Regions from separate parts of the Halomonas sp. OfavH-34-E genome, predicted to be linked through region 3. Evidence: predicted binding sites of a transcription regulator. Region 3 holds the regulator's gene; each other region holds the start of a gene.

Region 1 (7,957 bases), on a different contig from region 3:
TACCCGGGGCTTGATCGGGTGCTGGAACAGGACCTGGTGCAGGTCAGAAGGCTGCTGCGACTGGGTCGCTGGCTCAAGGTGTCCCAGGCACGCCTCGATGCTCTGTTCGACGAACTCGCCGATGGACTGCGGCGCGAGCTCGACTATCGCGCCGAAGCGGACGCACTGGAGCGCTACCGGCGGCGCTATGCCGATCACCCCGACCTGGTGATGCCGAAGCCCGTGAAGGAGCTCAGTGGTCCAAGGGTGCTGGCGATGGAGTATCTGCCGGGGACGCCCCTGCGTGACCTCGAAGGTGCCGACGATGCCCTGCGGCAGCGGGTGTCGCGCACCCTGGCGGACTGGATCACCGAGGAGCTGTTCACCCACCATGAACTGCACGCCGATCCCCACGCCGGCAATTTTGCCGTCGATGAACAGGGCCGGCTGGTGGTGTATGACCTGGGCGCCGTGATCGCGGTCCCCCGGGAGCGGCTGGCCGGTCTGGTGGCGCTGCTTGGGGCAACCCTGGACGGTGACCCCATGGCCATGGATGAGGCCGTGCGCGGGCTCGGCGGTCGACAGGGAGAGGGCGCGCCGCTGGCGCTGTATCGCGAATCCGCGGAAGCGGTGTCGCCGCTGTTCGCGCCCGGTGAGCAGGACTTCGGCGATGTACGGGTGCATCGGCGTCTGCGCGAGCTGAGCCCCCGGGTATGGGGCGCGCTGGACCGCCTGCAGCCCCCTGCCGGCATGCTGTTGCTGGCGCGTACGCTCAATGGTCATTACTGGAACCTGGTGCGGCTCGAGGGGCGCCTGGACATGCATTCACGGAGTGCACAGTTGCTGGATGCCTACGCCGTCTGAGGCGCGGGTCTGCCCAGCCGGTGCATGCACTGTTAGACTGTGCCGTTTTCAATTTCGGGGAGATAGCGATGCTGGCGTTATGGGTGGATCAACTGCTGGGTTTTGCCGCGGGCGCCCTGGCAGCCATTCGGCAGGATGAACGCTATCCGAGCTTGATGAGCTGGGCGCGCGAGGAGGGGCCTGCCTGCGTGGGCGGTGACAAGGCCCTGGCCCAGGCGCTGGCTCCCGAACTGTGGTCCCAGACGCCCCTGGCACGTCTCGACTTCGCCTGTGAAACCCTGGCACGCCCTGGCCGCAACGAACCTTGCTGGTGCGACTCTGGACGCAAGATGAAGCAGTGCTGCGGCGCCGTCAGCCTGCCCGGTCACCTGCCGCCTCATCTGATGTGGATGCTGTCGCTGAGGGAGTGGAAAGGGGAGACGCTGAAGGCTGCCCTGGCCAGTGGTCGCGCCCCTGCCCAGGCGCTATTGGAGGCAGGGCTGATCGCCGCCGAATCGGGCCAGCGGGGACGTGCCCAGCAGATCCTCGAGTCACTGTTCGACAATGCCGACTGGGAGCGCCTGCCGGAACAGGCCGAGCCCGCCTTCGAGATCCTGCTGGACCTTTTCCAGGAGCGCGGTTTCCACCGCAAGCGCGAGGCGCTGCTGGACGAGGTGCTGGAGCGGGGGCCGATGTTCCTGCGTGGCGTGGCGCTGGAGCGGCTGTGTCTGATGCACCTGGACAACGACGATCTCGACAGTGCTCGCTCCGCCTTCGTGCGTGCCCAGCAGGCCCTTCCCGATTCGCCGACCCTGGCCTATATCGAGGCCATGCTGCTGCTCCACGAAGGTCACGACGAGGAAGCCATGGAGCGCTCGCGCTTCTGGCTACGGCGGCTGACCCGCCAGGGTGATCTCGACCCCGACCAGCTGCAGTTCCTGGCGGACCTGGCCGACAACCCCGGCGCCACCCTGGCCGATCAGCTGCTGTGCGCCGAAGAGGATCTCGGCGAGCCCCTGGTGGGCCTGCAGACCCTGCTGGCGGAGTTGCCACCGCCCCCGCCGATCAAGGTGGTGGAGGAAGACGGGCAGTTGCTGTATCGCTCCACGGCGCGGGAGGACACGCTGTTCGCCGCCTTCCAGGAGGGTTTCCAGGTCGACGTGGACCCGGATGCGCCGATGGGCTTTCTCGGAGATCCATGGTTCAATGCCGCAGCCTGGTTGCCGGCGCTGTGTGCCAACCCCGAACAGCTTGATTCACCGGCGGTGCTGCAGTCGGTGTCGCTGGCGCTGACCAGCCGTTTTGGCAGTCTGCCGTGGATGGCGCCGAGTCTGTTCGAGCCCCTGGCCGAGCGTCTCGAGCGCTGGCTTCTGCAGATTCGTCAGAGTGGCGACGGCGCCTTCCAGTGGGACCAGGAAGACAACGCTCAGCTGCTGCGGGCGGGGCTAGCACTGGTGGTGGGCATGGAACGTGGCTCCCGCCAGCACTCGCGGGAACTGGCCGAGTTGCTGCTGTCGCTGGACGAGCAGGACAGTCTGGGGCTGCGCGAGCTGGTGCTCGACCAGTTGCTGCGTGAAGGCCGCGACGACGAGGCGCTGGAGATCAGCCGCCAGGCCCTGGAGGTCGGCCCTGCCGATGACGAGACGCCGCTGCTGGGCATGTACATGGGGCAGGTGCTGGCGCTGTACCGACTGGGCCAGCTCGACGACGCGGCCCTGGCATTGGAAAGCGCCCAGCGCCACAACGCCCACGCGGTGGCGCTTCTCTGCAGCGACAACCCCAAACGTGGCGCCATCCCCGGCAATGGCCAGCTGGCCGAGCCCGGCACCCGCGCCGAGGCCTGGCAGTACCGTACCCTGATGCGCGATCAGTGGCGTAGCACACCGGGCGCGCTGGCCTGGCTGGAAGAGCGCAGCGGACGGCGCGGTTGATCGCAAGCCCTGTTCAAGGGCGTACTACAAGGCGGCTTCAGCAATGGGGGGGGATCGCTGCCTGCGCTGGATGACGGCTCCGGCTGAGCGTTGGGGCGCGTAGCGCCGAAGGTCTACTCAGACCCCCAGGTACGAGACCGAACGCTGAAGCACTATGGAAAAAGAGGGCCGACAACGTCGGCCCTCTTTTTGTGATGCACACTGCATCGATGGCGTCATGGCTTGTCGAGGCTGACGGGGTGTTTCCCTGGCTCGCGCACATGGTGTCGCCAGACCCACAGCGCCATCAGGATGGCCGGCACGCCCAGCGCTGAGGCCAGCACGAAGAAGCTCGGGTAGCCCATTCCCTCCACCACCAGCCCGCCAAAGCCTGACAGGAACTTTCCGGGCAGCGTCATCAACGACGAGAACAGGGCGTACTGGGTGGCGGTGTAGGCCCGCGAGGTCAGGCTCGACAGGAAGGCGATGAACACCGCGCTTGCCAGGCCATTGCTGAGGTTGTCGCCGACGATAGTGAGCACCAGCAGCGAGTGCTGGGCGCCACTGAGCGCCAGCCAGGCGAACATCAGGTTGGTCAGCACGGTGGCCGTAGCGCCGAGCACCAGGATGCGTCCGATGCCGTAGCGCACCACCAGCACCCCGCCGACTAGCCCGCCGAGGAGACTCATGATGACGCCGAACACCTTGGTCACGGTGGCGATGGTGTCGAGGCTGAAGCCCAGGTCGACGTACAGCGGATAGGCCATCGAGGCCATCGCCAGGTCGCTGATGCGATAGATGCCGATAAACAGCAAAAGTCCCAGTGCGCCCAGACCGAAGCGCCCGAAGAAGTCGAGAAAGGGGCAGACCACGGAGCCGATCAACCAGGCGCCGGTGCGCCGGACCCATGCGGGCCGGCCGCGGCTGGCGCGCAGGAAGGCACGCACCCGGGGCTCCTTGGCCAGGCGACTGGCCAGCGGTTGGCGCGGCGGCTCGGGACGCAGCAGTACGGTGATCATGCCCACCGCCGTCAGTGCCGCCATGCACTGGTAGGACACCTGCCAGGAGAAGGCCGACGCCAGATACAGCGCCCCTGCACCGGCCATGATCAGGCCGCCGCGATAGCCGATGATGTAGGTGGACGCCATCGCCGCCTGGACCTCGTCCTCGGCCGACTCGATACGAAAGGCGTCGATGGCGATGTCCTGGGTAGCCGAGCCGAAGGCCACCATCAGCGCAAACAGCGCCACCGCGCCGAGCTGGGAGGCCGGGTCCAGCGACGAAAGGCCCAGCAGGCCGCCCATGATCAGCGCCTGGCCGGCAAGCATCCAGCTGCGCCGCTGGCCCAGCAGGCTGGTCAGCAGCGGCAGGCGGAAGGCGTCCACCACCGGTGCCCAGAAGAACTTTATCGAGTACAGCAGTCCAATCCACGAGAAGAAACCGATGGCGGCAACCTCGACCCCGCTGGTACGCAGCCAGGTGGTCAGGGTGGAGAACACCAGCAGAAAGGGAAGGCCCGCAGAAAAGCCCAGAAACAGCATGGCCAGCACGGGTAGTCGCAGGTAGACGCGCAGGGCGTCGACCCAGGGATGCTGGCCGGACGAGGTGGGCATGGATAGCCTCCTTGCAGTTGGTCGGCCACAGGCCGCCTTCCGAATGGTAAAATGCGCGCAACATCTCGGTGCGGCTCGACGAATTGTTGCAAAGCCGCAGGGGCGATACCAGCGGTGATCATCAAGGGTCGTCGGCAACGCACCGGGAACCGCGTCAATGACAGGCGATACTGCCGGCTTGGTGGCTGGTGGTGGTTGAGTCTGGAAGGAGTCACATGAGTCACAGCAATATCGAGGCGGGCCTGGGGGGCGATGCCACCCCGCGCTGGTACGTGGTCCAGTGCAAGGGCGGAGAGTCGTTCCGGGCCGCCGAGCATCTGGCCAACCAGGGATACGAGCTCTTTCATCCAGTGCTGGAGGTGCAGAAGAAGCGCCGCAACAAGCTGACCTGGGTCGAGGAGCCGCTGTTCCCCTACTATCTGTTTCTGCGGCTCGACCAGGTCGAGAGCAACTGGCGCCCGATTCGCTCGACCCGCGGAGTGTTGAAGATCGTGACCTTCGGGCTGTCGATGCCGGTGCCGGTCAGCGATGAGCTGATCGACCTGCTGCGCCAGCACGGCGAAGCCAAGGACGACGATCCTGGCCAGCTTTACTTCCGGGCCGGAGAGTCGGTGGAGATCACCGACGGCCCCTTCAAGGACCTCAAGGCGGTATTCGAGAGCCACAAGGGCGAAGAGCGGGCGATCGTGCTGCTCAACATGCTGCATCGCCAGCAGCGCCTGGAAATGCCCGTCGCCGCGCTCAAGCGCCAGGACTGATGTCGACCCCAAGGAGCCCGAGATGAGAGTTTCTCCCCAGTGTGTGGTGCGTCTGCACTATGTCCTGAGCAACCAGCAGGGCGACGTCCTGGACGATTCCTGGAAGCGCGATGAGCCGCTGGAGTATCTGCACGGCCACGGCAACCTGATGGAAGGCCTCGAGCGCGCCCTGGTCGACGCCGAGGTCGGCAGCCGCCTCAGCGTCACCCTGTCCCCGGCCGAGGCCTATGGACTGCGCGACGAGTCGCTGGTGCGCGAGGTGGGACGCCAGGCCTTTCCCGGTACCGATCTGCGCCCCGGCATGTGCTTCCAGACCCCCGGCGATGCCGGCCCACAGATCGTCAGCGTGGTAGAGGTCAAGGGGGACAGCGTGGTGGTGGACACCAACCATCCCCTGGCCGGGGAGACCCTGTCGTATCGCCTTGAGGTGCTCGAAATTCGCCAGGCCACCCGCGCCGAACTGGCCAAGGGGCACCCGCTGCCGCCCGGCACCGAGGCCTCCGAGGTGGAGGACCGCAAGGTCCTTTAGGGTCCCGGCAGCGGTAGCTGGAGGCGCTTTCGCTGAAAGGGTGCCACAGACGACGAAAAAGCCGCCTTTTGAAGGCGGCTTTTTCGTCGTCATGGCGGGCCGATGTCTCGCGGTCACCCTTGACGCAGGTCAGCACAATTCAAGGGCCGACCGGGTACCATGAATTCATCGACACAGAGACAGGAGGACAGCGCCATGTACGTCGACAACGCCGTCATTTTCGGGCTGGGTGCCGTCGCTCTCTCTGTGGCCTTCATGGCCGGCTGGATCGCTTTTATCATCCGCGACGCTCACCGTCGCAAGCGATAGCCGTCAACCAGCGTCAGGGGAGGGGGAGTCATCCCCCTTTTTCAACCGACCCTTCGGGGTCGGTTTTTTTTGGTTTATTGCTTCTGAGATCACCTGAACTCGCCTGAATTCCTCTGGACCCGCCTGCCAGGCGCGCCGCGACAAGCCGCGGCGCGCCACGCGGGGCCTTAAAGGGCGATGCGCTGCTTGAGGAACTCGACGATCTCGTCGGCGGGCACCATGGTGGCCTCGCTGTCACGGCGACCCTTGTACTCGAGCTCACCCTTGTCGAGGCTGCGATCGCCCACCACCAGTCGATGGGGCAGGCCCATCAGTTCCTGATCGGCGAAGCGCACGCCGGGACGCAGATCACGATCATCCAGCAGCACGTCGAAGCCGGCGGCGCTGAGTTCGTCGTGCAGGCGCTCGCTGGTCTCGCGCACGCGCTGGGACTTGTGGGCGTTCATCGGCACGATGGCGATATGGAAGGGGGCGATGGCGTCGGGCCAGATGATCCCGCCCTGGTCGTGGTTCTGCTCGATGGCAGAGGCCACCACGCGGGTGATGCCGATGCCGTAGCAGCCCATCCAGGGGTGAACCGCCTTGCCTTCGTCGCCCAGCACGGTGGCATTCATCGCCTCGCTGTACTTGCGACCGAGCTGGAACACGTGGCCTACCTCGATGCCGCGCTTGATCGACAGCACGCCCTTGCCGTCGGGTGACGGGTCACCCTCGACCACGTTACGCAGGTCGGCGACCTTGGGCAGGGCCACGTCGCGCTCCCAGTTGATGCCGAAGTAGTGCTTGCCGTCGACGTTGGCACCGGCGCCGAAGTCGCTCATCAGCGCCACGCTGCGATCGATGACGATCGGCATCTCGAGCCCCACCGGGCCCAGCGAGCCGGGGCCGGCGCCCACGGCGGCGCGGATCTCTTCTTCGCTGGCCATGGTCAGCGGCGTCGCCACCTCCTCGAGGTGCTCGGCCTTGACCTCGTTGAGTTCATGATCACCGCGCACCAGCAGCGCCACCAGGCCGCCCTCGTGGCCGTGCACCATCAGGGTCTTGATGGTCTTCTCGATGGGCAGGCCGTGCTGCTCGACCAGGGTGGCGATGGTCTTGGCATTGGGGGTGTCGACCAGCCTCAGCTCCTCGGCGGGCTCGGCGCGGCGGGCATCGCTGTCCAGGGGCGCAGGCAGGGCCTCGGCCTTTTCCATGTTGGCGGCGTAGTCGGACTCGGTGGAGAAGACGATATCGTCCTCGCCGGAGTCGGCCAGTACGTGGAATTCGTGGGAGCCGGTACCGCCGATGGAGCCGTTGTCGGCGATCACCGGACGGAAGTCGAGACCCAGGCGAGTGAAGATGCGCACGTAGGCGTCGTACATCTTCTGGTAGGTGTCCTTGAGCGAGGCCTCGTCCAGGTGGAAGGAGTAGGCGTCCTTCATGATGAACTCACGCGAGCGCATGACCCCGAAGCGCGGACGGATCTCGTCACGGAACTTGGTCTGGATCTGGTAGAAGTTGGCCGGCAGCTGCTTGTAGCTGGCGATCTCCTTGCGTACCAGGTCGGTGATCACCTCTTCGTGGGTCGGGCCGACGCAGTAGTCACGCTGGTGTCGATCCTTCAGGCGCAGCAGTTCCGGACCGTACTGCTCCCAGCGGCCCGACTCCTGCCACAGCTCGGCCGGCTGCACCGCCGGCATCAGCAGCTCCTGGGCGCCGGCACGGTCCATCTCTTCGCGCACGATACGCTCCACCTTGCGCAGGGTGCGAAGGCCCAGCGGCAGCCAGGTGTACAGGCCGGAGGTGAGGCGGCGAATCATGCCCGCGCGCAGCATCAGCTGGTGGCTGATGACCTCGGCGTCGGCAGGAGTTTCCTTCAGGGTACTGATCAGAAGTTCGGTGGCGCGCATGGGTCCGCAGGTTCCTTCACATCGAGTCTGGTAAGCGCTGGAGGCGAGCAGGACAGCAGGCTGTCCCGTCGATGGCCGTCGAGGGGCATCCTCGGCGACTCGCATCCGGCCATGAAAGTGACGTGCA
Region 2 (7,957 bases), on a different contig from region 3:
GCCCTTGAGGCGTCATGCAAGGGCAAACGCCAGCGCTTGGAAAGCGCTGGCGTTTTTTTATGCTCGACTTGCGTTGGTTGCCCTGACGCGACCTGTGCTCAGGTGAGGCTGGCGCCCACGAACAATGTCACGGTGGTGACTCCCAGGGTCATCAGGATATAAGGCAGCGCCCACTTGACGAAGCGCTCGTAGGGTATCTTGGCAAGCGCCAGTCCGGCGACCAGATGGGCGGCGGTGGGGGCGAACATGTTGATCCAGCCGCTGGCGGACTGGAAGGCGGTGACCACCAGTTCGCGATCCACGCCCGAGAAGTCGGCCAGTGGCGCCATCAGCGGCATGGACACCGTGGCCAGCCCCGAGGTCGATGGGATGAAGAAGCTCAGCACGATGTGGACCACGTAGGCCACCACCACGAACAGTCCCGAGGACAGGCCGGCTACCGCGCCTTCGGCCCAATTGAGGATGGTGTCGATGATCACGCCGTTGTCCATCACCACATAGATGCCGCGTGCCACGGCCACCACCAGGGCCACGCCGATCAGGTCCTTGGCACCATTGAGGAAGGTCTCGATGAAGTCGGATTCGGACTGTCGATTGATCAGGGCGATCAGGATGGCAGCGCTCAGGAACAGGGTGGAGAGTTCATCGAACCACCACCACAGGGTCGGAAAAGCCGTGATGCCCATGTCTTCCCAGGGCACGACGCCGTAGACCATGATCCCGAAGGTCATGAAAAACACCGTCATGGTCAGCTTGTGGCGCAGGGTGAACGCCTGGGTCGAGGCGGCCTCCTTGGCCTGAGGGGCGGCCGCCAGCTGCAGGTCCGCCAGCACCGAGCGCTGCGGGTCGCGCTTGATCCGCGCGGCGTAGCGCATCACGAACCAGATAGCCAGCGACACCAGGATCACGAACTGCACCAGCCGGAGGGTGATACCGGCGCCGATCGGCAGGCCGGCGAAGCCCGAGGCGATGCCGGTGGCGAAGGGGTTGACGGTGGAGGCCAGCACACCGGTGCCGGAGCCGAGCAGGATGATGCCTGCGGCCACCATGCGGTCGTAGCCGGCGGCGGTGATCACCGGCAGGATGATGGCCCAGAAGGCGACCGTTTCCTCGGCCATGCCGTAGGTGGACCCGCCGAGGGCAAACAGCACCATCAGTACGGGAATCAGGTACTGCTCGCGCCCGCCAAAGCGCTCGACCACCGCGCCGATCCCGGCATCCAGGGCGCCCGAGCGCATCGTCACTGCCAGAAAGCCGCCGATAACCAGCACGAACAGGGCAACGTCCACGGCCTTGTGGAATCCCTGGATCGGGGCCACCAGCACATCCAAAGGCCCCTGGGGGGAGCTTTCCAGCACCTGGTAGGTGCCGGGAATCGGCAACAGGCGGCCGTCACCCTGATAGTCGAGCACGTCGCTGGCAGCAATGACCTGATCGCTGCCTTCCACATGGTAGTCGTACTTGCCGGCGGGCATGACCCAGGTCAGCACCGCCACTAGCGCGGTGATCACAAAGAGCAGGGTATAGACCGTGGGCATGCGCAGGCCGGAGCGCCGTTTGGAGGAGGTCGCTTGCGTTTCCATCTCGGTTTCCTCGTTTCAGAAGGTCATGGTGTAGGCTCTTTTGTTGTCGGTGTGATCAGGGACAGACGGCCCTTGTGTGACCGCCTGTCTTCGAGTCTACGGGCCTCGACAGTCTGTCGGGACTTGGGTCGGCACAATGCTTGATCCGCTGCAAGGACGGCGACGATGCGGCGAGATGAGAGATAAATTTGCTGGCCTGGCTCAAGAAATGAGGCGACGCCAATGTTTCACCACACGCGGTCTCGCTGCACGACGAGACACGCGCAGGGTTGTCGTGTGCAGGGCAATAGGAAGTGGCGCTGGGGGCGGCTGACAGGGCGGCTGAAAGGGCGGCTGAAAGGGCGGCTGAAAGGGCGGCTGAAAGGGCGGCCGGGAGGCCGACTGAGCGAGCGGCCGGCCCTGCCGCAAATGAGGGCCTTGGGTCAGGTGATATGGCCAGGGGCCCGGTGTGGCGGCCCCTGGCGAGTTCATCCATAGCCCAGAGATCAGCCTTCGAAGTTCCAGGTCAGGCGGGCGTTGATGCGACCCTCGCGGCTATCGGTCTCGAGGTCACGATCGCCGATGGGCTCAGCGTATTCCAGGGTGAGGCCGTACAGACGTCCTTTGCCCAGGCTGACGCCGGCCGCCGCCGAAGCCAGGTGGCTATCCGCGTCGCGCTCCTGAAACTCGGTGCGGGCGCCATCCAGCACCAGGTAGGGCTCGACGCGCGAAAGCCAGGCGCTATTCACAGGCTGCAGATAGCGTAGTTCCAGCGCCCCGGCGAAACCGTAGTCGCCCTCCGCCTGGCCGGCGTCATAGCCGCGCCCGAAGCGTTGGCCACCGTAGTTGCCGCGCTCGGGTTCCGGCAGCGCATCGTCGGAGTAGAAACCGTTGGCGCTGGCGGTAAGGCGCCAGTGATCGCCATACAGGCGTCTGTACTGGGCGTCCAGCTGCCAGCGGGTGAAGTGCAGATCTCCGTTGTCGGCAAGCGGTGTACCGTTGAGCCGACGCTGCTGCTCGTTGGCCCCCAGATCCATGCCCTGGCGCAGGGCCAGCGAGGCCAGCCAGAACTGCCGTCCACGCTGGGTGCGATAGTTCAGGTCCAGATCGGCGGCCGAATACTCGGACTCCTCGACCAGTTGGTTGAGGGTCTGTTCCTCGAAGCTGAGTGATGTGGTCTTGGTCTCGTCGTGATGACGCAAGGCACCGCCCAGGGTCAGGCTCGAGGAACGTGACAGCAGCAAGGGGTAGGACAGCCCCAGGCGATAGCGTCTGCGGTCGGTATCCTGATCCTGGCGCAGATCGAAGCGCTGTCCGTCGAGCAGGTAGATCAGATTCTCCTCGTCCTCACCGTCATAGCTGTCGGCGGAGGCGGTCAGGGTCAGGCCGTCGTTGCCGATATCGGTACGATAGTCCAACGCGTAGAGCTCGTTGTCGTTGTCGATGGGCCACAGCCAGGAGAAGCCCAGGCTGTCGCCCCAGGTAGTCAGGCTCTGGGTCGAGACCCTGTTGATGAAGACGGCGTCCTGCTCATCGCCGCCGCTGAGGTTGCCCGAATAGTCAAAATGATCGATACGACGTTCTTCGACACGCAGGGTAGTGGCGCCGCTGGGGGTGCGCGGCACCGGTGCCTTCAAGGTCAGGCTGGCACCGGGAATTCGCTCGATCAGCCCGCTGACACGCTCAAAGGTGCTGCGCGTCAGAGGGCGTTCTTCCAGCAATGGCTGGACCAGTTTCTCCACCCGGCCCGCCACGGGGTCATCGTCCACCACGATCTCGGTACGGGCGATATGCCCCTCCACCAGTACGATGCGCACGTTGCCGTCACGAAAGTTGTTGGTTGGCAGGTAGGCGAAGGACAGCGGATAGCCGCCATCCTGGTAGGCGTCGGTGATCGCCTGGACTTCGGCCTCGATGGCCTCTCGGCTCACACTCTGCCCGATCATGGCCTGAAGTCCCTGACTCAGTTCGGCCAGATCCAGCACGCTGTCGCCGATGAAGCGCACGTGACGCACGGTGACGCGGGCAGGGATGCCGGCGCTGGCGTCGCTGGGCAGGTCAACCTCGGTTTCCACGCTGCGCTGTTGTGGCGCCAGCCGGCGATTTTCGATGATGTCGTCGACGGTCTCCAGCGTCTGCTGGGCCTGGAGGGGGGGCACGGCCAGCAGGCTGCCGGCGGCCATCACTAGTGGAAGGGGACTGTATCGCGAACGTGGCGGGGTAGGCGGCTTGGTGTAGGGCGTTGGTTGCGGCGTAGTGCTTGGCATAGGCTTCCTTGTCGATCCCTGGTAGAGGCCCCTCAAGGGGGCTCGAATATTGTTATGAACAGCGTCTGGACTGGTGTTGGGTTTGACCTCAAGAAAAGGCCCGATACCCGCGGGGGTATCGGGCCTGCGTCTGGCATGGCTGGTCAGGCGAGATCAGTTTCTGCCCAGCAGTCCTCCCAGAACGTTGCTGACCAGGCCGTCATTGCTGCTGGCGTCGTTACTGCTGCCGTCCTGGCTGCTACCCATGTCACCGGTAAGCTTCTCGGTCACGCCACCGACGGCGTCCAGGGTGCCGCCGACCAGGCCACCGCCGCTGTCGCTGTCGCCACCGCCGAGGGTGCTGGTCAGGGTGTCGGAGACGCCGGAGACCAGGCCGCCGCCACTGTCGCCACCGCCGAGGGTGCTGGTCAGGGTATCGGAGACGCCAGAGACCAGGCCGCCGCCACTGTCGCCACCGAGGGTGTCGCCAAGCCCTGCGGTCAAGCCGCTGCCGCCGCCCAGCGTATCGTTGAGTCCGGCGATGAGGTTGCTGTCACCACCAAGCTGGTCGCCAAGCCCTGCCTCGAGTCCGCCCCCGAGGCCGCCTTGCTGGCTTCCTCCGAGGTCCGAGAGCAGAGCCCCTTGGCCCAGCAGTCCGGCAGATTCCAGTTGACTGAGTCCCTGACCATCGAGGCGTGAAAGCAGTCGAGCCTCATCACCGCCCAGCAGTCTGCCGGTGTTGGCGGCGATGCCTCCGACACCACTGACAGCACCACCCACGCCAGCGGCGAGGTCATTGCCCTGGCCCAGGCGGCCACCCAGTCCATCTACCGCTACGCCGGCCTGGATCAGCACGTTGCCTACCTCGGGGCCGACCACCAGGGCCTGGCTGAGCTGGGTAACGCCGCTATCCGTCTGGATGACAACGGGGCGCAATACCGCCGACACTTCGCGGGTCAGGCCACCAAGGTGCGAGCCATCGTCGTTGAAGTTCAGGGTCAGCACGTTACCGGCCTGGGTCACGCCGCCACCAAGGGCCGCGACGCTGCTGCCGAGCTGGGTGATGGCGCCGCTGCGGTTGTCGAGCTGCATGACCAGGGGGAGCTGGTTCAGGTTGCCGACGGTGGCGCCGAGGCTGGATACCACCTCTCCGGTTTCGGAGACCGCTACACCGCCGCCGGCCAAGGTGGTTCCCACAGCGTTGGGGTTATTCGAGAAGTTGCCCAGACCATTGTCGAGTCCGTTGCTGAGCCCGGATACGGCTTGGCCGCCATTGCTGATGACATTGCCCAGCCCGTCGGTGACGAACTCTCCACGTCCTCCCAGACTTTGTTGCGAAATGCCATCGCCCAGGGCGGTGACCGCGTCTCCAGCACCGGCGCCGGTCTGTCCTGCGCTGGCGACGGTGCGCTCCAAGTCGGTGCGGCCGTCGTCAGGTGCACTGGCATCGCCATCGAGCAGTCCGCCGAGGCCGCCGCCTGAGCCATTGTCGCCTTCACCGCCGCCGAGCAGCTCGCCGGTCGCGATGACGATATTACCGCTGCCGGTCACGCTATCGCCGGCGCCGCCAAGCAGAGAGTAGCGTTCACCGATGCGCTGACCGAGGTCGGCCAGGGTGCCACCGGTGCGTAGCAGCAGGTTGCCGGCCTGGGCCGGCAACACCAGCGCTTGACCGACGCGTGTGACCTTGCCGTCGGTGCCCAGCAGCACAGGACGAAGGGCAACACCAAGCTTGGTAGTGGTGGCCCCGAGCACCTCGCTGGAATCCTCGAAATTGACGCTGAGTGCGTCGCCTGCGCGCTCCACCTTGCCGCCGAGCCCATTGACGGTGGTACCGAGCTTGGTCACCAGGCCTGTTCGGGCGTCGAGTTCCATCACTACGGGCAGTTCGCCCAGGCCGGCAACGGTGTCTCCTGTCGCCGAAACTGCCTGTCCAAGCTCGCCGACACCGTTGGTCACGCCTGCGGCGGTGGTGCCCAGATAGTTGTCATTGGTACTGAGACTGCCGACACCATCGCGTATGCCGCTCGAGATGTCGCCGACCGCATCGCCCGTTTCGGAGACGATCGTACCTGCAGGTTCGGTGACGCTGGCCAATTGAGGGACGGCGCTCTGCTGGGAGATGCCGTTCCCGATGTCAGTAAGCGTGGTGTCTACACCGTCGCTGGTATCGGCGGTCGCCAGGAAGACACCTTCCAGCGATGAGCGGGCAATGCCATCGCCGCCATCACCACCGTCGGATCCATCACCACCGGAGCCATCACCACCGGAGCCATCGCCACCGGAGCCGCCATCGCCACCTGAGCCGCCATCGCCACCGGAGCCATCGTCGCCACCGCTGGTAATCGGGTCCTGGCTGTTACTGGCCAGGGTGCGAGAGTTGCTGGAATCACCAGAGCAGGCGGTCAGGGTCGCCATCGCGCTGGCGAGAGCAATAACGAGCAGTTTTCGTTGCAAAGTCATCGGTTTATACCTCACCTAGTCCGGATGTAATGGTTGTCTTGGTGGAAAGGCAATGAAGCCTGTATGGGCTTTCTAAAACTCTTGTCGTTGAATATTTAGCGTAGATGCATCTTTACGCATAATTCCTTTTTATTAGCTTTTTATGGGTTTTAATTGGTGTTTAAGTGTTATCAAACGTAATGAAAGGTGTTATGAAGTGATTGTGCTGAAGATTGTTTTGAAAAGGGCGGGGCGCTCGGGCGTACACTGAACTAGCACCGTGCTAGGCTCATGTAGCAGCAAGGAGAGGTGATGATGAGCCCTTGGCGTTTTGTAGTAATGTTGGTCGCAGGAGCCATGGTTGCCGGGGTACTGGCGGCCTGTGATGGAGATTCAACAGTGAGTCAGCCTTCGGAGACGAGCGGTGAGCGAGACATCGCGTCCGGTCCTGTCGAAAGGGTGACGTCCCGAGTTGATGAACCTGAACCGATGACGGTAGCGGCGCTGAACGAGCCGGTGACGGTTTCGCTGGATATCCGGCTGGCGTCGGATCGGCGAATGCATGTGGCGGCCACGACCAACTTGCCGGAAGGCACCAGAGTCCAGCTGCGGGTGGTGCGCGAGGCCAGCAATGTGCGTTGGCAGTCACGCACCGAGGTGCGTGAGGGCAGTGTGGCAGCTGGGCCCTACGGTCCCGGTAGCGGGTTGCCCGATGGCTACTATCGTATCGAACTGGTCACCGCTCCTGCTGACGTGCAGCCCGCCGAGGTCAAGGCGCGGATCGGGCCGAGCGGCGAGTACCTTGATGGGCCACTGGTTGCCACGTCGGAGCATGGACTGGGCAAGATCATCAAGGCTAGCCAGCGGTTTCTGGTAGGACAGGAAGTGCGACGAACGCTGGACGATGTCGAAGTGCAGCAAAGCCCCTGAATCAACCCTTGAAAGCAGCCCTTGATAAGTGTCCCTAAGACGCGAACGCAGCAGGAAGTTGTTACAGGCCGCCCGTGGAAGTCGCTTTTGGAAATCGTTTTTGGAAATCGTTCCGGAAGCGTGTTCTTGAGAAGTGTTCCTGGCAAAGTTCTTGCGAAAAGTTGTTGAGAAGATGTATCTGAAAAGGCTTTGAGAAGTGTTCTCGGAAAACATGCTTGAGAAAAGTTCTTGGGAAGAGTTCTCGGGGCAACGTTCTTGAGAAGAGTTCTTGGGAAGGGTTCTCGGGGCAACGTTCTTGAGAAGAGTTCTTGGAAAAGACTGAGAACAGTTCTGGAGAAGTGTTCCAGAAAAGCGTCCTGGAAGATGGCTGGAAGCGGACGTCATGTGTCGAACACGCCTGGACGCCATCGCCGACTTATAAGTAAGAGGGATAAACGGCGCCAGGGGTAAGAAGCTCAAGAGATAAGAAACGCAAGTGATAAGAAGCGCAGGGGATAAGAAGGGCAAGGCACTGAGAGCGGTGGCGACAAGACAGCCGGGCAGGGCTGAGGCGGCAAGGGACAGTAAGGCCGGATTGACCGACCTGACCCGTCGGGCTCGCTCCCGGGGGTTGGGCGCCTGGTTGGATGATCTGGGTAGGCGAGAGATGAAACGTCAGGCCCGGCCGACTGCTTTTGGTTTCATCTCTGCTTTTCGTCTCACCTCAGGTCGCTGACTCGCTACGCCATAGCGCTACCACCTTGGCCTTGAGTCGCATGCCGCTGTGATAAGGCATGG
Region 3 (7,957 bases):
GGACGCACCAGGCGGACCGCGACGCCTTCACCCGTCACCGCAAGCCCCGGCCCATGAGCATCCTTTACCTGTTGATACCCTTGTCGTTGATCCTGCTGGGCCTGGCGGTCTGGGCCTTCTTCTGGGCGGTGCGCAACGACCAGTTCGAGGACCTCGAAGGCCCCGCCTATCGCATCCTGTTCGAGGATGAGGACGACACTCGCGGTGCCGATGACGGCGCTTCCTCTTCCGAAACGCCTGCGCAGACATCCGAGCGTGATCCATCGTCCAGAGGGCCTGAGTGAACCCTACCGGCCTGGAACTGCCCCCCATGATGGCGGCCTTCGTGTTTGGCCTGCTCGGCGGTGCACACTGTATTGGCATGTGCGGCGGTATCATGAGCGCCCTGACCTTTGCCATCCCCCCCAGCATGCGTCAACCTTGGCGGGTGAGCACACTTGTGCTCGGCTACAATGTAGGTCGTATCACTAGCTACTGTGTGGCGGGCGCTCTGGTTGCCACCCTGGGTTCGGTGATCGGCCTTTCGCCGACCCTGCGTGGCCTGATGCAGATCGTCGCCAGCCTGATGTTGATCCTGATGGCGCTTTACATTGCCGATCTATGGAAAGGCCTGCGTCACGTCGAGGCACTGGGACGTCACCTCTGGAGGTACCTGGAACCCGCAGGCAGACGCCTGTTGCCGGTGGTGCGTCTGCCCCAGGCGGTGGCGCTGGGCGCCATCTGGGGCTGGCTGCCCTGTGGCCTGGTGTACTCGATGCTGGCCTGGAGCCTGGCACGGGCCGAGCCCCTCGAGGGCGCACTGCTGATGGCGAGCTTCGGTCTTGGCACGCTTCCGGCGCTGGTGGTGACGGGCCTCGCCGCCAGACAAATGCAGGCCCTGCTGGCGCATCGGGCAACACGCCTTGTCGCCGCTGGCATGATCATCGCCTTTGCCGTCTGGCAACTTTGGACTGGGCTGCATCAATGACGCATCCTACCTCTAAGTTATTAATCCTAAAGAGGTAGACGCCACTTTTAGCTGATCTGAGGGTGTAGAATAGTGCCATCAACGTGCTGTACGGGCGACGTCTGTTCTCCCCATGGCCCAGTCAATATCGATCCCAGATCCACAGGAGCTGCGAATGAGTCCTACGGCCCAAGATCGGCGGCGTCCCATGCTGCATGAGACTCGCTGTGAGTCCTGCAGCCTGAGTTCCTTGTGCCTTCCGCTGTCGCTGGAGACCGCCGACCTCGAGCGCTTCGATTCCATCATCCGTCGTCACCCGCCGATCAAGAAAGGCACACGATTGGTCGAGCAGGGAGATCGCTTCACCAGCGTCTTCGCGGTCCGATCGGGGAGTCTCAAGCAGATCACCACCGAAGGCAGCGGCGAAGCTCAGTTGACCAACTTCTTCCTGCCCAGTGAACTGGTTGGCCTGGATGGCATCGACGACGGCCGCTATCCCGGCAGCGTGGTGGCGCTGGAGACCACCACGGTGTGCGAGATTCCCTTCGACCGCCTCGATGCGCTGACCCAGACCCTACCGGAGCTGCGTGCCCAGCTGTTTCGCACCCTGAGCAAGGAGCTGCGAGAAGACCGCCGGATGATGCAGCTGCTGTCACGCAAGACCGCCGATCAGCGCCTGGCCTGCTTCTTCCTCGGCCTGTCGGACCGCTTCCGCCGCCGCGGCTATTCACCGTTCAGCTTCCGCCTGTCCATGTCCCGCGCCGACATCGGCAATCACCTGGGGCTGGCGGTGGAAACGGTCAGCCGTATCCTCGGGCGTTTCCAGCAGCAGGATCTGGTGGCGGTATCGGGACGTGAGGTCAATATCCTCGACCTGACCGCGCTGTCGACCCTGGCCGACACCGAAGTTACCTGAGCGGGCCTGGCAGCAGTGTGCCGGGCTTGGCCGGCAGGGCCCGGTATCCAGGATCTGGAAAGCAAAGCGTAATAGATGGCGTGTGACAAGAAAGAGGCCGCATCCGGAGATGCGGCCTCTTTCGCTGTCATGGCATCATGCACATTCGCTGCTGGCGAGATCAGCCGGCATCCACCACGTCGATGCGCCGGGCCTGGCGTTCGGCCTGTACGGCCTCCAGCCCCTCGAAGTCGAACAGTTGCCGATCCGCCAGCTGCGACGGCGCCACATTGGTCACCGCCTTGAACATGCTCTCGAGGCGCCCGGGATGCTTGACCTCCCACTCGGCCAGCATCTCCTTGACCACCTGGCGCTGCAGGTTGGGCTGGGAACCACACAGGTTGCACGGGATGATCGGGAACTCCATCGCCTCGCTGTAGGCCTGGATATCGGCCTCGCGGCAGTACGCCAGCGGACGGATGACGATGTTCTTGCCGTCGTCGGAGAGCAGCTTGGGCGGCATCGCCTTGAGGCTGCCACCGAAGAACATGTTCAGAAACAGCGTCTCGAGAATGTCCTCGCGGTGGTGGCCCAGAGCGATCTTGGTCGCCCCGATCTCCTCGGCGAAACCATAGAGCGAGCCGCGCCGCAGGCGTGAGCAGAGCGCGCAGGTGGTCTTGCCCTCCGGCGTCTTCTCCTTCACCACCGAATAGGTGTCGCGCTCGAGGATGTGGTAGTCCACGCCGATGCTGTCCAGATAGTTCGGCAGCACATGCTCCGGAAAGCCCGGCTGCTTCTGATCCAGATTCACCGCCACCAGCGAGAAGTTGACCGGCGCGTTGCGCTGAAGGCTGCGCAGGATCTCGAGCATGGTGTAGCTGTCCTTGCCACCAGACAGACACACCATGATCTTGTCGCCTTCCTGGATCATGCCGTAGTCGATGATGGCGTTGCCGGCCTGGCGGCGCAGGCGCTTCTGCAGCTTGTTGAATTCACGCCGTGCCTTGGCCTGAACTTGGGCTTCCGTCTGATCGCCACCCGCAGCAGGGTCGGCCGGGCTGACGCCGGCATCGATCGAGAGATGGTCATCCTCGGGGGTACGGGGATCGAACAGGGTGGCGGAGGCGGACTGTGGCGACATGGGAGCGGGACATCACGGCTGAAAATGAAAGAGGCGCCAGTCTACCATCCGGACGCTTTAGTGGCGAAGAGGTCAGCGACCGCTTACCCCGACGAGGACAATACGGCAGGGGCTTTTCGTCGGCGGCACATCGGAAACCGCCAAGGACGACACCGCCGTAGTGGCGCTCTTGCGCGTCGTGGCCTGGCCTGGCCTGGTCTGGCCTGGCAAGTCGAAGAACGCAAGTGCCTGTCAGCCAGGCCCTAGGCGCTGTCCGAAAAGTCGACGAGCGAAGGTTAGACAAGGCAAAAATCGGTGAGAAAGCGCAGTTTACGGGGTGTAAATGAGCATTTTGACCGGGCTGGCGCACCAGACGATTTTTAACGCCGTATTACCGAGCGCAGGCACTTTTCAGACAGGCCCTAGACGACGTTCAGCGCCAGCAGATAGCGCACCACCACGCCCAGCAACAGCAGCAGGATGCCGGCACGTTGCCAGCCAAACTCGCGCACGGTCAGGGTCAGGCGCTTCTCCCAGAACTTGACCATGCCCCACAGGTCCCGGGTACGGCGATAGTACTGGAGGTAGGCCACCAGCACCGAGACCAGGCCCAGCGCCAGCAGCGTGGGCTCGAGAAGGGTCAACATGGCGTGCAGACTCATGACAGGATCTCCTTGCAGGTGAATGGTTGCCGGTGCGGGCGGCACCGGGTCAGCGCGGATGACGGCACCGGGTCAGCGCGATGGCGCCGTGAGTGCCCCGCTCTCCAGGCGCAGATGCATCAGCGCCGTGGTGACGGCGTCGCCCAGGGCCGTATGGCGTCCCATGATCGGGACTCCAAGTCGCTCTGCCAATTGTTCAAAGGTCGGCTGCACCTCGATTTCCGGGTGACTTCGGCGCAGCCGCTTGCGGTACTGCTGGGCCACGTCGATGGTGGCGTTGGGCAGCGAGAAGCCAAACTCCGCCTTCAGGTAGCGATCCAGCATGGCCAGGTCGAAGTCGATACACCAGCCGACCAATGGGCGATTGCCGATAAATTCCAGCAGCGTCGTCAAGGCCTCGCGTACCTCGAGGCCGCCTTCCAGGTCGACCCCTCGCAGGCGATGGATGCAGATGGAGTCACCACTCAGACTGGCAGGACGCGCGAGCCGCAGGTCCAGCGACTCGCTGGTCAAGACGCGATCGTCACGGATGCGCACCGCAGCGATGGACACCAGCTCCGCATGACGGGTATCCAGACCGGTGGTTTCGCAGTCCAGGGACACCAGCTCATCGCCGGTATAGGGATTGAACAGCCAGGCGAAATCGCCATCGGCCTGCCGACGCCTGTCGGCCACACGCCTGATCGCTCTCAGCATCGGGTACTCTCCCAAGCGAAACCATTGACGCCAAGGCAGCTTGCCCTGGGGGGCTGCCTCGACACTCATGCATACTCCAGGTGATAGCGGTGGGACAGGCTGGCCTTGAACTCCTTGACCAGATGCAGCGCCTCGCGCAGCAGGTCCCGCTCCAGCGAATTGAGCGACTGAACCACCACTCTGTCCGGGGCGTCCGTGGCCCGGGCATCGTCGCGCCGGTAGGCCAGCTGCGCCCGAAGCCGCAGCTCACAGAACAGCGACAACGCCTCGCCGAGATCCTCCGCCACCACCCGCTCGATGCGCCCGAGTGACGCCAGCGCCGCCAGCCGGTCGTGGGTCGAGGTCTCGCGCAGCCCGCACTCCAGCGCCATGGTGCGAACACCGTGGACGATGGGAAAGATGCCACCCTTCTTGATGTCGACGCCGTGCTCGGGCTTCTTCAGCGTTCCAAACAGGGTCAAGGGCGTCGAGAACCGCAACACTCCCCTCGCCAGATGGGTCAGCAACAGTTCATTGCCCCGTGTTTCTTCGATCAGCACGTCGTGGAGTCGGTCCACCAGGGCAAAGTCACCGGCCACCCCCGAGGCGTCGGCAAGCACCGCCAGACGCATCAGGCTTTCTCCGTCGGGTTCGCTGACCCAGCGACGGATGCGCGCGCGCCATTGCGCAAGGGTGCCGACCCACTGGGGGTTGGAGACCATGATGTTGCCCGGGCAGCGCGGATAGCCCAGATCGTCGAGCACGCTGGTGAACCGCGCGGTATCTGCGCTGAGCTCGTCCCACTGCTGGTCATCGGCCAGGATCAGCGCATTGTCCTGGTCGGTCTTCAGGATCTGCTCGCCGCGCCCTTCGCTGCCGAGCACCAGCAGACAGGCGCGCTCGCGCTGAGGGACCGGCATCGAGAAGTGCCAGGCCTTGCTGATGATGCGCCCATTGAGCGCCGACAGCATGCCCATGGCGAAGCGCATGCGTACCCCCTGGGCCATCAGCGCCTCGACCAGCTCCGGCGCACGCTGACTTGCTTCGCTGAGCGAGGCCAGGGTCGTCGCCTGCTCGACCTGCAGGCTGACCACGTAGCTGCGGCTGGAAAAGAAGCTGAGCACATCGGTCAGCTCCACGACACCGATCAGCCGCTGGCCCTGAAGCACCACCACCCTGGCCACCTTGTGGCGGGTCATCTCGATCAGTGCCTCGAACAGGTACTGGCTTTCGTTCACCGTCACCAGCGACAGATGAGCGATGCCACCGACCTCGGCATTACCGTCGCACCCCTCCAGCACTAGGGCCTCGAGCAGGTCGGTCTTGGTCAGCATGCCAGGACCATCGGGCGTCTCGACCAGCAGGCTGTCGGCGCCCTTGTCCTTGAGGGTCAGCACGGCGTCGCGAATGCATGTCGTCGAGCCGACCTTGAGCGGTTCACGCATGCACTCGTTCACCCGGGCGAGCATGAATCCGGCCAGGGTGACCCCGCCCTCGGCGCGACGTTCGGCGAGCAAGCGCGTCTTGCTGATCAGGCGCTGGTGAAAGTAGTCCGAGAAGGCGGCGTTGTTCTCGCACAGCGACAGAAACAAGGTGTGCGGCATCAGATAACACAGGCTTTCTTCTTCGGCGACGAAGCGGTAACGGCTCTGGCCGTTGATCACGCTGATGGCACCGAACAGATCGCCCCCGGTGTAGTGGCCGATGCGCCCCCCGGCGGGGCCCTCGGCCGGGTCCAGTTCGGCGACTTCGCCCTTGTGGATCACAAAGACGAACTCGCCGGACTGCCCTGCATCGAGGATCACGTCATCCCGCCCGTAGTAGGCGATATCCAGCCCGCCCAGGACCCGCTCGCGCTCGGCCTCGTCGAGCAATGAAAACGGTGGATGAGTGAAGTCGATGTCGATCATGTCTGCTCCATGACCGACCCCGGCGAGGCCGGGGTCGGGGAGTGTTGTCGTCTGGCAGGGGGCGACGGATGGTGGGCCGACGCCCCTGCCTGATGGCCCGCTCTAGTGAGCGTGGGCCTCACCCGCGCCTCTCGGCACACGCACGTTCTCCACCAGTTCCTGGATGTGCTCCGGCGGTGCCGCGGTTGCCCGCGAGACCACGAAGGCCACAACGAAGTGGAGGATCATGCCGAGGGTACCGATACCCTCCGGCGAGATGCCGAACCACCAGATCGAAGGATCGGTGTTGATGAACTTGGTGTAGACGATGTAGATGAAGGTGAAGCTCAGACCCAGCACCATGCCGACGATGGCCCCTTCGCGGTTCATGCGCTTGTCGAAGATGCCAAGCAGGATCGCCGGGAAGAAGGACGAGGCAGCAAGACCGAAGGCAAAGGCCACCACCTGGGCCACGAAGCCCGGCGGGTTGATGCCGAAGTAGCCGGCTACCACCACCGCCACCGCAGCAGCACTACGCGCCGCCAGCAGCTCCCCCTTCTCGCTGAGGTTGGGATTGATCTGCTTCTTGATCAGGTCGTGGGACACCGCCGCCGAGATCACCAGCAACAGACCGGCTGCGGTGGACAGCGCCGCGGCCACGCCACCGGCGGCCATCAAGGCGATCACCCAGGCCGGCAGGCCGCCGATCTCGGGGTTGGCCAGCACGATGATGTCACGATCGATATAGACCTCGTTGGGGCTGTCGGTAGGCGTATTGGTCACCACCCGCTGCCCGTGCTCGCCGGGAGTTTCCTCTTCCAGCGGGCCGCTTTCGAAGGTCGGCTTGCCCTCGAACGGCGCGCCCGGCCCCATCTGCACCCGACCGTCGTCGTTCTTGTCGAGCCAACCGATCAGGCCCACGCCTTCCCAGCTCTTGAACCAGGCCGGTGCCTCTTCGTAGCTGGTCTCGTGTACCGTCTCGATGATGTTGGTGCGGGCGAACACGCCGACCGCCGGAGCGGTGGTGTAGAGCAGTGCGATGAACACCAGCGCCCAGCCGGCGCTGACCCGGGCGTCACGCACCCGCGGCACGGTGAAGAAGCGCACGATGACGTGGGGCAGACCCGCGGTACCGCACATCAGGGCGGCGGTGATAAAGAACACGTTGATCATCGGCTGGCTGCCGTCGGTGTAGGGCGTGATGCCCAGATCCGTCAGCAGACCGTCGAGACGATCGAGAATGTACTGGCCGCTGTCGTTGCCGGCGGCATCGACGAAGGTGGCACCGAGCCCGGTCTGCGGCAGCACGTGGCCGGTCATCATGATCGACAGGAACACCGCCGGCACGATGAAGGCGGTGATCAGCACGCAGTACTGAGCCACCTGGGTGTAGGTGATGCCCTTCATGCCACCGAGCACCGCGTAGAAGAACACGATGACCATGCCGATGACCACGCCCAGATTGACCTCGACTTCGAGGAAACGGGCGAAGACGATACCGACGCCGCGCATCTGACCGGCGACATAGGTAAAGGACACGAAAATAACGCAGATGACCGCCACGGTACGGGCGATATTCGAGTAGTAACGGTCACCGATAAAGTCCGGCACCGTAAACTTGCCGAACTTGCGCAGGTAAGGCGCCAGCAGCATGGCCAGCATGACGTAGCCACCGGTCCAGCCCATCAGGTAGACCGAGGCGTCGTAACCCAGATAGGCGATAAGGCCCGCCATGGAGATGAAAGAGGCCGCCGACATCCAGTCTGCCGC
Region 4 (7,957 bases), on a different contig from region 3:
CGTGTTCCAGGCTGACGTCGTCAAAGACGATGGCGCAGGTCGTGGCGCGGGTCGTGGCGCAGGTCGTGGCGCGGGTCATGGATAGGATGTCCGTGTGGCGGAACGAGGTCTCGAAGGCGTCATCAGGGGGGCGCTGTCGCTGACGCCGGCGGGGCGAAATACCGGGAAGACGCGCTGTACCCAACGCAGCGCCAGCACCGCCGGGCTGGCCATCAGCACCTTGGCCTCCGGGTGTCGCCACAGCAGCTGGTCCATGGCGTCATTGGGCTGGTAGCGGGTGTCGCCGATGCCGTCCTCGTCAAGGTCCCAGCCCAGGTAGTCGCTCCAGTAGTTGCCGCGACCGTGCTCGGACCATTCCTGCTGTCGAGTGGCCACGTACTTCACCTGGCGGCGATTGTGGATGAGGGCGTTGCCGCTGATGCGGTTGTCCTCGGAGCCTGCGGTCAGGTGAAGCCCGATGTCGCTGTCCTCGAGGCGGTTGCCGCGAATCACGTTGAACTGGGCGTTGTAGACGAAGATGGCCTTGCCATCGCCACCGCTGACCAGGCCCCGGTCATGGGCGTCGCGTGCCTGACGCACGCCGATGATGTCGTTGTCGATGATCCGGCTATCGGTGATGTTGTTCATCAGGATGCCGTAGTTGCGATCCTCGATGGAGCGATTGGCCCTCACCGTCAGCCCACGGGACTGCATCAGGGCGTAGCCGGTGCGGGTGTGGCGGGTCAGGTTGTTGGTCACGCTGTTGTCGTGGGCGTACATGTAGTGGACGCCGTAGCGAAGGTCTTCGAGCAGGTTGCTGTCGATCACGCTGTCGCTGCTGGTGTCGATATAGACGCCGTCGCGCACCTGGCGGATATCGTTGCCGGAGACCAGCGCCCGACGCGCGTTGAACAGCTGCACGCCGTTGCCGCGATCCTGGGAGCGTACCCGGGTATCGCCGCGAATCTGATTGTCGAGGACCCGGGCGTCATCGACGCCATCGAGCCAGATGCCGAAGCCAGGGCCGGACAGCCGGCAGCGCTCGATGCTGGCGCCATGGGCGGTCCTTTCCACGTGAACCCCCGCATCCATGGCGGTCAGGTCGCCGCCCCAGTGCTGAAGGGTCAGCCCGGACAGGGAAATGCCAGGTGAGCGCAAGGTCAGCAGGGTCCCGCTGCCGCCGCCATCGATCACCACACCGGCACCGTCGGCGACCAAGCTGAGTGGCTTGTCGATGATCACCGGGCCTGTCGCGTAGTGGCCCGGTGCGAGCCGCAAGGTATCGTTGGGCTCGGCCTGCTCGACCCAGCGCTTGAGCGGTGTGCCCGCGGTCACCTTCAGCTCAGCGGCCAGCACCTCGCTGGAACTCAGTATCGCCAGTAGCGCCAGCCCTGCGGTCAGGGCCAGCGCCATCGGTGTCACTCGGCCAGGTGCCGAACGGCCTGCGAGAAAGGAGGGAACTTGGAACATGGTGATGTCGCCTGGGGCCGTGCCGAGCGCCACCGGCGCTCGGCACGGCCGCTCCTCAGGCCTTCTCCACCAGCATGCGACCGAACATTTCCATGTGCATCGCGTGGCAGAACCAGTTGCAGTAGTACCAGTGCACACCGGCGCGTTCGGCGGTGAAGGTGACGCTGGACGTCTGTTGCGGACCGATCTCCATGGACACGCCATGGTTGACCATGCAGAAGCCGTGGGTCAGGTCTTCGACGGTATCCAGGTTGGTGATCACCACCGTGACCTCGTCACCCTGCTTCACCCTGAATTCGGTGATGCCGTACTGGGGCGCGACAGAGGTCATGTAGACGCGCACCTTGTTGCCGTCGCGGATGACCTTGTTGTCGCTCTCCAGGGTGATGCCGTCGGCCGCGGCCATGGCGCGGGTGGGTGCGAAGAACGGATCCTGGCGATCCCACACCTGGATCGGGTTGAGCTGGTCGGCGCGCATCATGATGGCGTCATGGGGCTCGGCGTAGGTCGGGCCGTCGTGGACCAGCTTCATGGTGTCGCCGGAGATGTCGATCAGCTGATCGTTTTCCGGGTGCAGCGGTCCCACCGGCAGGAAGCGGTCCTTGGAGAACTTGCACAGCACCACCAGCCACTTGCCGTCGGCATCGCGGGTCTCGCACAGGCTGGCGTGGTTGTGGCCCGGCTGATAGTGCACGTCGAGCTTCTGGTGGATGTAGTTGACGTCCTCGCCGTTGTAGGCGCGGATCGCCTCCTCGATGTTCCACTTGGCCACCTGGCTGTCGATGAACAGGGTGGTGTAGGCGAAGCCGCGACCGTCGAAGGTGGTGTGCAGCGGCCCCAGGCCCAGCTCCGGCTCGGCGACCACGCTGTCGCGGGGCTCGATCTCGTCGGCGAACAGCGCCGGCAGCTTGTCGATGGCGATGATCGACACCGTCGGCGACAGCTTGCCGTTGGCGATGAAGTACTTGCCGTCGGGTGAGGTATTCAGGCCATGGGGATTCTTGGGCACCGGAATGTAGCGCGTCAGCGGTGAGCCCTTGCGTCCGTCCAGCACCGGCACCGGGGAGTCGCCCAGGGTCTCGAACTGGCCTTTCTCGACGGCGGCCTCGATGGCTTCGACGTCGTACACCACCACCCAGTCACGCTCGGCACGCATGCTGTCGGCCAGGGTCATGCCCTTCTCGGAGTTGTAGCAGGTCGAGGCAACGAAGCGGCCGGTGTAGTCGGCGTCGGTGTTGTCCAGGTTGCCATCGACGATCACCTGCCAGGCCACTTCCATGGTCTCGGCGTCGATGGCGTTGAACATGGTGTAGTAGTTCTCGGGATGCTCCAGGTCGCGACCGTCGTTGACCTGGGGGATCGGGAACTCGGCGTTGGCGAAGACGTACTTGGTGAAGGGCACCTTCTGCAGACGCAGGCCGTGGATGGCCTGGACGTTGGGAATAGTGGTGACCTTGTCGGTCTTCATGATGTCGAGGCGGATCCGCGCCACCCGGGTATTGGCCTTGTCGTTGATGAACAGGTACTTGCCGTCATAACGACCGTCGGTGAGCGAGGCGTGGGGGTGGTGGGCGTCACCGTTGTGGAAACGCGCGGACTCGCCGAGGATATGCCGGGACTCGTTGGTGATGCCCCAGCCGGTGGCGCTCTCGGTGTTGAACACCGGAATGCGCATCAACTCGCGCATGGAGGGGATGCCCAGCACCCTCACTTCGCCGGAGTGGCCGCCGCTCCAGAAGCCGTAGTATTCGTCGAGTTCACCGGGGGCCACCATGGCATCGCCTTCACTGGCGCGGGCACTGCGGCTGCCGAGCAGGGCGCTGGTGCCAACACCGCCGACCACTCCGCTGGCAAGGCCGGCGCCGGCGACGCCGGTCACCGCACTGTTGCGTAGAAAGTGGCGTCGGGCCAGATTCTGGATACTGCGGGAATCGTCACTCACTTCAGTTCTCCTCAAGGCAGGGTATACGCCGCGGGTCGCCGTCCTGGCTTGATCCGCGGGGTTCTGCGTCACCCACGTCGCCGTGCGTCCTCGCCGCATTCCGTTCCAGGCGCTTTCTGCGCTTGACCCGGGGCGGACAGCGACGGTCGTCGTCGTAGGTGATCTGGCAGTCCAGGCAGTAGTGGCACTCCGAGGCCTCGATGCGACCGTCGGGATGGATGGCCACCAGCTCGCAGTCGTTGGCGCAGATCTGGCAGGGGGTGCCGCACTGGCCATGGTGCCGCCTTAGCCAGTCGTAAAGGCGCAGGCGACCGGCGATGGCCAGGCTCGCACCCAGCGGGCAGACGTAGCGGCAGTAGGCCTTGTGCATGAAGGCCGAGCTTGCGATCAGTGCCACGGCGTAGAGCACATAGCCCCAGTCGCGCAGGAAGTGCAGGGTGATGGCGGTCTTGAACGGCTCGACCTCGGCCAGCCGCTCCGCCTGTCCCAGGTCGTAGAAGGACACCCCGACCAGGCCAAACAGGATCAGGTACTTCACCACCCACAGCCGCCGGTGCACGGCGAAGGGCAGCGTCAGTTGCGGCACCTTCAGGTGACGGGCGAGCTGGTTGACCAGGTCCTGCAGCGCGCCGAAGGGACACAGCCAGCCGCAGAAGATGCTGCGGCCCCACAGCACCAGAGTGACCGCCACGAAGACCCACAGCACGAACATCAGCGGATCGATCAGGAAGGCCGACCAGCTGAAGCCATGGATGACGGAATGGATCAGCGCCAGCACATTGACCACCGAGAGCTGGGCCAGCGAGACCCAGCCGATATAGACCAGGGTGTAGAGCAGGAAGGCCTTGCGCAGCGGGCGCAGCAGGCGCGGACGACGCGCCAGGGCGTCCTGGAACGCCAGGATCAGTGACAGCGTCACCAGTCCAGCACCAAGCCCGATCAGCTCTAGCCGACTCTGCTGCCACATCTCGAGCCACAGCGGGGCGGGCTCCACCGGCTCGGGACGCTCGATAAAGGCCTCGGGCAGCGCCTGGTCGAGATGAAAGCGGGTGAACTCCTGGGTCAGCGGCCCCGAGGCCCGGCGCACCAGCAGGTTTAGCCGCCAGGGCGTGCCCGGGTCGAAGTGGGCGTCCTCGTGGATCACGAAGATGTCGCGTTCGCTGAGTGCGGGGGCTCCGTCGATGGCCAGGCGCGGCAGGCGGCGCTGGTCGCTGTCGTGGAAGCTGATCGAGGCGTTGCCCTGGACCAGCTCGATACGATCGAAGATGCCGCCGCGCACGTAGCCCGACCCCTTGTAGGAAAAGCTGCCGTCGGCGAGCAGGGCAACGGCGTGTTCGCCGGGGGCGAGGCTCGCCATCAACTGGTCGTAGCCGCGCTCGCCGAGCAGATTGCGGCCAACGCTCGGCGCATTGAGGTAGCCCAGGTAAAGATCGATGAAGGTGGCGTCGCGGGGCGAACGCTGGCCGCTCAGGTAGTGCTCCGCAGGGGTGCCGACGAAGGCGTCATCGACCTCTCCCTGGCGCAGGGTCAGGTGGCCCAGTGCCCCCTGGTCGAGCAGGCCCTGCCAGTCGGCGGGCGCGTAGATCTCGTCGCGCACGCGGGCGATTGGCGCTGCCGCGGGGTCCTCGATCAGCCCCAGGGCGGCGGCGACCAGGCGTCCTGCCCGCATGATGGTGTCGTTGACCACGATGACGGTCACGGTGGCGCCGGAGATGGCATCGACGTCCTCTCCCACCTCCAGGCGCGACGTCACCGAGGTACCCAGGTGCTGGCCGGCGAAGTCGTCCAGGCGCTCTGACGGGATACCGACCAGCATGATCGGCTCGGAATGATTGAGTACCTTGGCCAGGCGCAGGCTGGCGGAAGGATCGATGGCGATCAGCAGGTTGACCGGCTTGCCCGAGTAGGCGGGGATCGGCGCGACCTCGGCGCTCTCGAAGGCGTAGCCGACCAGTTCGTCGCCACGGTAGAGCGCATTGACCGGCCACGGCAGGTCGGTCACCGGCTCGACCCTGTCGGTGCCGGGAAAGGCCTGCTGAAACAGCGCGAGGTCACCCTTGGCGCTGCCAAGGTCACCGGGATACTGATCGAATTCCAGCGCCAGGGCGGGCAGGCTCAAGCACATCGCCAACAGCACGACAAGCAGGCGCAGGGGAGAAGACCAGTGGCGGGGAAAATGGCGGGGGGCTTGGGTCATGGCATGACCTCGAGGCGCAAAGCGCCCCGAGGACGCTTCGCGCACCAGGGTGGGATCAGGGCGTCAGCGACGAGAAGTAGGCGGCGATGTCGGCGATATCCTGATCCGACAGGGCCGCCGCCTGGGGCGCCATGATGGCGGACATGCCACCACCGCGCTGACCCTCGCGGTAGGCCTTGAGCGCGCTTTCCAGGTACGGAGCGTTCTGACCCGCCAGGTTGGGATAGATCGGTCCGGTGGCCTTGCCGTCAGTGCCATGGCAGGCGGCGCAGGCGCCGATCTTGGTTTCACCGGCGGCGGCGTCGCCGGCGGCCTGGGCGTTGAGACTGAACAGACAGGCGGCGCCAAGCGCGGCCAGGGGGATCCATTTCATGATGAGCGCTCCTCGGTCTTGGGGCGTGATACCTGACGCAAGCGGCGTGCGGCTTGGGTCAGGCATCACGGTTTGTGCGGGATGTCCCTTGGGACTCTCGAGTATTGGAGCGCTCAGCGACAATACCCTATGACGTTGGTCAACTTTAGGCGGGGAGAGGTACGTCTTCCGTACTATGCTTGATCGGGATCACTGGGATGGCAGGGGCATCATTGCGGTTGGCTCGCGTTTGCACTACCTCGGGCGAGAACACGCCACAGGGGCAAGCGCCGTGATGCCGCTGCCGTGATTTGATGCAGATCATGTCTGGCTTCGTCTTGCCGGGACGGGCGGATTCGACGTGCGACAATGCCGACAGATGCCGCCGTCGGGCGGTCGTGTCACGAGGGGCCTTGTCGATGTCATCCGATGTTTTGCCGTTTCAGCGTGCGCTGGTCGAGAAGTACGACCGTCCAGGGCCGCGCTACACCTCCTATCCCACCGCGCCGCACTTCCACGACGGTTTCGGTGTCGCCGACTATCGCCAGGCGGTCGAGCGCAGCCAGCAGGGGGAGCCGAAGCCGCTGTCGGTCTACGTCCATGTGCCCTTCTGCGAAAGCCTCTGCTACTACTGTGCCTGCTCCAAGATCATTACCCACAATCGCGAGCGTGCCGCTGAGTACCTGGCGCTGCTCAAGCGCGAGATCGCCCTGCAGGCGGCGCTGTTCGACGAGACCCGGGAGCTCAACCAGCTGCACCTGGGTGGGGGCACCCCGACCTTTCTGTCCAATGACCAGCTCAAGGGGCTGATCGACGCCCTGGCGCGCCACTTCCGGTTCGCCCCGGAGCAGCGCCGGGAATTCTCGCTGGAGGTGGATCCGCGTACGGTGACCCCCGCCCAGATCCATGAACTGCGCGAGATGGGCTTCAATCGTCTGAGCTTCGGCGTCCAGGACTTCGATCCGCTGGTGCAGAAGGCGGTCAACCGCGTGCAGAGCGAGGCCCAGGTGGCAGCCCTGGTGGACGCCGCCCGGGACGCCGGCTTCGCCTCGGTGTCGGTGGACCTGATCTATGGGCTGCCGCTGCAGACCCGCGACAGCTTCGACGCCACCCTGGCCAAGGTGGTGGCGCTGAGACCCGACCGCATCGCCGCCTACAGCTACGCCCACCTGCCGTCGCTGTTCAAGGCCCAGCGGCTGATCCGCGACGAGGACATGCCGCCGCCCGGGCGCAAGCTCGAGTTGCTCGAGCTGACCATCGAGCGGCTGACCCAGGCGGGCTACGTCTATATCGGCATGGACCACTTCGCCCTGCCCGAGGACGAACTCAGCAGAGCCCGTCACGACGGTACCCTGCAGCGCAATTTCCAGGGCTACTCGACCCACGCTCAGTGCGACATGATCGGGCTCGGGGTCACCTCCATCGGCAAGGTCGGCGACGCCTACAGCCAGAACGTCAAGACCACCGCCGAGTACGCCGAGCACCTCGAGGCCGGGCGGCTGCCGGTGTTGCGGGGCTATCGGTTGAGCGACGAAGACCAGCTGCGTGCCGAACTGATCACCTCGCTGATGTGTCACGGCGAGGTGCGCTTCGCCGAGTTCGAAGCCCGTCACGCTATCGACTTTCGCACGCATTTCGCCAGCGCCCTCGACCAGCTCGACGAGATGCAGGCCGACGGCTTGATCGAGATCAAGCAGCAAGCGCTCAGGGTACTGCCGGCAGGACGCCTGATGATGCGCAACGTGGCCATGGCCTTCGATGCCTACCTGGTCCCCGGCAGCGGGCGCTTCTCGCGCACCGTCTAGCCGGCTCTATCGCGGCTGCCCCGGGGCGAGACGCCCGGGGTAGGCCGCGCTACCTTTCATGCGCCAAAGCCGAATTAACGATCGGGTCTTCCATGGCCCGATTTTTCGTTTATATTGTGCCGCCGGTCGAAAATTTTACTATATCTGGTAGGGTGCCCGAGCTTATCCGGAGCGCGCATCCGCCCCTTTACGACCCCGTTTATTTGCCGGTA

The links. The regulator FNR, encoded in region 3, switches genes on or off when oxygen is low (the NO sensors DNR and NnrR bind a similar motif). The targets are predictions, from matches to a motif close to TTGATNTANATCAA.
Region 1: ccoM (cytochrome c oxidase subunit CcoM) is a predicted target of FNR. The motif match lies at 5,752-5,765, and genes of this name have one in related genera.
Region 2: NH448_RS03240 (YfcC family protein) is a predicted target of FNR. The motif match lies at 1,724-1,737, and genes of this name have one in related genera.
Region 4: hemN (oxygen-independent coproporphyrinogen III oxidase) is a predicted target of FNR. The motif match lies at 6,252-6,265, and genes of this name have one in related genera.

Annotation. Positions count from the first base shown of each region.
Region 1 covers NZ_JAMXRY010000072.1:2,397-10,353, forward strand. The annotation lists gene NH448_RS21425 (AarF/ABC1/UbiB kinase family protein) at 1-843, shown strand, start outside; gene NH448_RS21430 (SEC-C domain-containing protein) at 912-2,753, shown strand; gene NH448_RS21435 (MFS transporter) at 2,969-4,345, opposite strand; gene rfaH (transcription/translation regulatory transformer protein RfaH) at 4,561-5,103, shown strand; gene NH448_RS21445 (peptidylprolyl isomerase) at 5,126-5,632, shown strand; gene ccoM (cytochrome c oxidase subunit CcoM) at 5,828-5,941, shown strand; gene NH448_RS21450 (proline--tRNA ligase) at 6,109-7,830, opposite strand.
Region 2 covers NZ_JAMXRY010000004.1:122,025-129,981, reverse strand. The annotation lists gene NH448_RS03240 (YfcC family protein) at 99-1,583, opposite strand; gene NH448_RS03235 (POTRA domain-containing protein) at 2,069-3,829, opposite strand; gene NH448_RS03230 (collagen-like triple helix repeat-containing protein) at 3,983-6,271, opposite strand; gene NH448_RS03225 (hypothetical protein) at 6,650-7,180, shown strand; gene NH448_RS03220 (helix-turn-helix transcriptional regulator) at 7,884-7,957, opposite strand, start outside.
Region 3 covers NZ_JAMXRY010000045.1:28,625-36,581, forward strand. The annotation lists gene NH448_RS17595 (heavy metal translocating P-type ATPase) at 1-57, shown strand, start outside; gene ccoS (cbb3-type cytochrome oxidase assembly protein CcoS) at 54-284, shown strand; gene NH448_RS17605 (sulfite exporter TauE/SafE family protein) at 281-967, shown strand; gene fnr (fumarate/nitrate reduction transcriptional regulator Fnr) at 1,122-1,862, shown strand; gene ttcA (tRNA 2-thiocytidine(32) synthetase TtcA) at 2,023-2,982, opposite strand; gene NH448_RS17620 (hypothetical protein) at 3,384-3,623, opposite strand; gene NH448_RS17625 (3'-5' exonuclease) at 3,696-4,388, opposite strand; gene NH448_RS17630 (DUF294 nucleotidyltransferase-like domain-containing protein) at 4,385-6,208, opposite strand; gene NH448_RS17635 (sodium:solute symporter family protein) at 6,311-7,957, opposite strand, start outside.
Region 4 covers NZ_JAMXRY010000008.1:53,360-61,316, reverse strand. The annotation lists gene NH448_RS05590 (ABC transporter ATP-binding protein) at 1-79, opposite strand, end outside; gene NH448_RS05585 (nitrous oxide reductase family maturation protein NosD) at 76-1,449, opposite strand; gene nosZ (TAT-dependent nitrous-oxide reductase) at 1,505-3,391, opposite strand; gene NH448_RS05575 (NosR/NirI family protein) at 3,393-5,588, opposite strand; gene NH448_RS05570 (cytochrome c) at 5,644-5,961, opposite strand; gene hemN (oxygen-independent coproporphyrinogen III oxidase) at 6,360-7,745, shown strand.